Regions from separate parts of the Sphingomonas sp. BL2 genome, predicted to be linked through region 1. Evidence: riboswitches for the same ligand, from Rfam matches in the RefSeq annotation. Region 1 holds a riboswitch; the other holds the start of a gene.
The links. A riboswitch is a leader RNA that binds a small molecule or an ion and turns the genes downstream of it on or off. The one in region 1 is predicted to bind cobalamin.
Positions count from the first base shown of each region.

Region 2: it holds a riboswitch for cobalamin, as region 1 does, so the genes downstream of both, AC1ME3_RS11420 (hypothetical protein) here and AC1ME3_RS15655 (DUF1636 domain-containing protein) in region 1, are expected to answer to the same signal.

Region 1 is NZ_CM155261.1:3,381,701-3,383,895, forward strand. Features, by position in the region: gene cobT (nicotinate-nucleotide--dimethylbenzimidazole phosphoribosyltransferase) at 1-794, opposite strand, end outside; gene AC1ME3_RS15655 (DUF1636 domain-containing protein) at 791-1,198, opposite strand; cobalamin riboswitch at 1,371-1,564, opposite strand; gene cobO (cob(I)yrinic acid a,c-diamide adenosyltransferase) at 1,726-2,195, opposite strand, start outside.
Region 2 is NZ_CM155261.1:2,446,164-2,448,358, forward strand. Features, by position in the region: gene AC1ME3_RS11415 (PepSY domain-containing protein) at 1-172, opposite strand, end outside; gene AC1ME3_RS11420 (hypothetical protein) at 177-770, opposite strand; cobalamin riboswitch at 940-1,181, opposite strand; gene AC1ME3_RS11425 (efflux RND transporter permease subunit) at 1,381-2,195, opposite strand, start outside.

The sequences.
Region 1 (2,195 bases):
GCAGCGGCGATCGGCGCGACCGCGGCACAGCATATGAAGCCATCGAGCATGACGGGTACGCCTGCGAGACGCGCAGCGATGACCGCGCCTGCGATCGCCGCAAGTTCACGACCGCCAAGCCTGCGTAGCGTCTCGAACGGCGTGCTCAGTGCGTCCCGGTGCAGCGCCAGCCCGGCCTCCACGGTCGCGATCTTGCGGGCCATGCCGTCGTCGTCGACTCCGGTACCGGGCCCGACCCAGTCGCGTGCCGATCCATCGAAGCTGGCGAGGCACAGCGCGGCGGCGGAGGTCGAGTTGCCGATCCCCATTTCGCCGAGCACGATCAGATCGGGCGCGTCCGCAACGACGGCGGCGCCCGCGTTGATCGCCGCGAGGCATTCCTCCTCCGACATCGCCGGGGCGACCGTGAAATCGACCGTCGGCCGGTCGAGGTCGAGCGGGACGACTCTGAGATCGAGCCCCGCCGCGCGCGACAGCGCGTTGATCGCCGCGCCGCCATGTTCGAAATTGGCCACCATCTGCGCGGTGACGGAGGCCGGAAACGCACTGACGCCGCGATCGACGATGCCGTGATTACCCGCGAAGATCACCACCCGGCCGCGATCGAGCTGCGGGCGTTCATGGCCTTGCCAGCCGGCCATGAATACGGCAATCTCTTCCAACCGCCCGAGCGAGCCCGGCGGCTTGGTCAGTTCGCCCTGCCGCGCCACTGCCGCCAATCGAGCAGCTTCGTCCGGCTGCGGCAACGCGCTCAAGGATGATAGAAATGCCCCGGCCGTCGGAAAAAAGGTCATTCCACGACGAACCCGGCAGGCGGCGTGCGGGTGATGAAATGGCCCTTCACGCCCTGCGGCCATTGCTTGAACGGCACCTGCCCGAATGCGCTCTCGCCGTAGAGCCGTGCGTAATCCAGGATCGCGCGCGCGGCGTCTTCGGTGGGCTCGAACCGGCCGAGCACATAGCCGACCTTGGCGGGTGCGCGCAGGTGGATCGTGCAGAAGTCCTGGCACGCGAACAGGCACGGCATCTCCTGCACCGCGACGTCGGCATAGGCGGCATCGCTCGCCTGCACTGTCTTCAGCGCGCTCACCAGCCGCGCGCCGCCGCGCTGACCGTGCTCGTCGTCGCGGGCATCGGTGGAATGGCGGCACGTATTGCACGCGACCACCGCGACGCCGTCCTCGACCGGCTTCAGCATGTCCGTTCCAGAACGATCTTAGAATGATGTGAACTTGGCATAGGAACCCCTTCGGACAGTCGGTCCCGCACCGCACGAAGAGCAAAAGGCGCACGCCTCCAGCCTCCGCGCGACGCGAAGCGATGTCGTCGCTCGGGGTGTTCCCCGTCCGTTCGGCGCACCCTGGCCGGACGAAAGACGACCGCGACGGGCAGGTCTCCTGGCTCGCGGGTCAACGCCGTCCGCACCGCCTTCTCGGGAGTATCCCAATGGCATGAGGCACGATGGCTCGCCGCGTACAGTTGCAGGGGCAGCCGGGTGTTTCCCGTTCCCATTTTCATCCCCCTCCGCGCGAACGTTGGGGGAACCTGTCGCGCGAGAAGCGATAGGCGTACGATCGACCGCAGACAAGCAGCCTCTAATCCTCCCCTGACAGGGGAGGTGGCAGCCCGTTTGGGCTGACGGAGGGGTGACCCGCCATCGAGATCGCAACACCCCTCCGTCTGGCAAGCGCCAGCCACCTCCCCTGCAAGGGGAGGATCAAGAAGTCAGAACTCCACGCCCGCCTGCGCCTTCACCCCCGACCGGAACGGATGCTTCACCTGCGTCATCTCGGTTACCAGGTCCGCCATCTCGATCAGCGCATCCGGCGCATTCCGCCCGGTCACCACGACATGCGTCATCTCCGGCTTGCCCGCCAGTACCGCCAGCACCTCGTCCACCGGCAGATACTCATACCGCAAGACGATGTTCAGCTCATCCGCCACCACCATCGCATAGGACGGATCAGCGATCATCCGCTTGACCTCGTCCCACGCCTCCCGCGCCACGGCGATGTCGCGCGCACGATCCTGCGTGTCCCAGGTGAAGCCCTCCCCCATCGGCTTGAACTCGCAAAGCTCCGGGAACGCGTCGAAGATGACCTTCTCGCCAGTCGCCATCGCGCCCTTGACGAACTGCACCACGCCGACCTTGCGGCCATGCCCGATCATCCGCACCGCCATGCCGAACGCGGCGG
Region 2 (2,195 bases), 940 kb from region 1:
CCTCGCTCCCAGCCTGCTTTTCAGCTGGCGACAGGGAGGGATAGGGCACGTAGAGCATCACCAGCCCGGACAGGAACCACATGGCGAAGAACAGGCAACTGGCAATGCCGATCCAGCGATGGACCAGGTAGAGCCAGCGCCGCGCAGTCTTGCCAGGCGCCGACCGCCTCACGGCGTTAATAGCCGACACGAAGCGAAACTTCGGCGAAGAGGGCACGGCCGAGCGCCCATTGCTGAGTGTTGTACGGACTGGGAACGTCCGGCATGCCTGATAACAGATAGCTGCGCGACTGGCCTTGATCGGCATAGTCATCGGATTGGCGGTGGCTGCCATCCATGCGAGAGGCTAGGTGCTCGGTGACCGGTCCCCCTGCGCCAAACGCGAGTTGGGAGCAGCCCTGCGAGGCGTCGCCGGTCCCGCCTTTGCGTTTTGTCCGCTGCGTATTGAATAGTGCAGTGCCACCATTGCCGGGGTTGTCGGCGTTGCTGACGCCAAGTGCCCGGCTCTCCGCTTCGATCACTGACATGTCCCCGCGCGCGCGAACCGTATCGTCTTCTATGGCCAGCATCGTCGCGGGGAGATCGAGTGGAGCGAGGCGCCGGTTGCCGCCGGCCGCGTTTGGCGTGGTGAGCGTGTCGTGGCATGCAGTCCCACGACCAGGATGTCTTCGTTGGCCGAGGCAGGCGTGGACCGAGCGTTGAGAGATGCCGGGAACAAAGGCGACAGCAAAGCCACCACGACCGCGAAGGCGAGATGTCAGGAACGGCATTACGGTAATTCCCCGGAGCGTCTAGCGAACCCGGCAAGGACCTCCCGCGAACGGCCGGCATCCGCGCCAGCCGGACGCCATCGCGACCGACACGCATGCCCGTGCGGTCCTCACCGCACACGTCGTCGCTCGACGGAGTACCGTGCCGCGGCCACCCCCTGGGCCAGGCAAGAGCGACCAGACGCCGGCAGGTCTCCTGGCTCACGGGTCGTCACACGATGCACGGCCTTCCCAGGCCGTGCGTGACATCACGCTTGGCCCAGTGGCTGCCCCTTCCGTTCAAGAAAGGAGCGATATGCATCGCGCTCGCCGCTTACAGTTGCAGGGACAGCCTCGGCTTCGAACGGCGAACCATCCTCACCGCGTTCCCTTTTAAGTCCCTCTCGGGACACCGACGTGATCATGCTGGACCAATCTAACGGATCAGGTCAGCAGGGGACGATCTATCGCGTTGCAGGTGATCCGGCAACCGATCGAAGCGATCGTCGCAAACATGGACTTCGAGAATTGATGTCCATAGACGAATGACAAAACCTGGGAGAAAGCGAGCGCCCGCGAACGTCCGGGTATGGGTCATCGTGCTAACCGCCATGTAGCTCGTCCACCCGCTCTAGTTCCCGCATGTCGACTCCTCGGACGCCGTCCATCCACCGAAGCGGGCGTAAAGCGTCGGCAGGACGAACAGCGTCAGCAGCGTGGCCGAGATCAGCCCGCCGATGACCACGGTCGCGAGCGGTTTCTGCACCTCGGCGCCAGTTCCATGTCCCAGAGCCATCGGTACGAAACCGAGGCTGGCGACGAGCGCGGTCATCGCCACCGGCCGAAGCCGGGCGAGCGCGCCGTCGTGCGCGGCCCGCACCCTGCCAATGCCGCGTGCCATCAGGTCGTGGATCGACGAGACCATCACCAGCCCGTTGAGCACGGCGATACCCGAGAGCGCGATGAACCCGACCGCGGCGGAGACGGAGAACGGCATCCCTCGAGCCACGAGCGCAAGCACGCCGCCGACGAGCGCGAGCGGCACGCCGGTGAACACGATCGCTGCATCGCGGACCGAGCCGAGCGCGCCGTAGAGCAGCAGCATGATGACCGCGAAGCAGACCGGCACGACGAGCATCAGGCGGTCGCGTGCGGAGGCGAGGTTCTCGAACTGCCCGCCCCATTCGACATAGGTTCCGGGCGGCATCGTCACCTGCGTATCGATCGCCGCACGCGCGTCGGCGACTACGCCGGCGACGTCGCGGTCGCGGACGTTGGCCTGGACGACCACGCGGCGCTTGCCGTTCTCGCGGCTGATCTGGTTGGGTCCATCGACGACCGCGATGTCGGCGACGGTCGACAGCGGCACGAAACCGCCTGCCGACGTCGGGACGGGGATTTGCGCCACCAGGGTAAGGTCCGATCGCGACGCTTCGGACAGGCGTA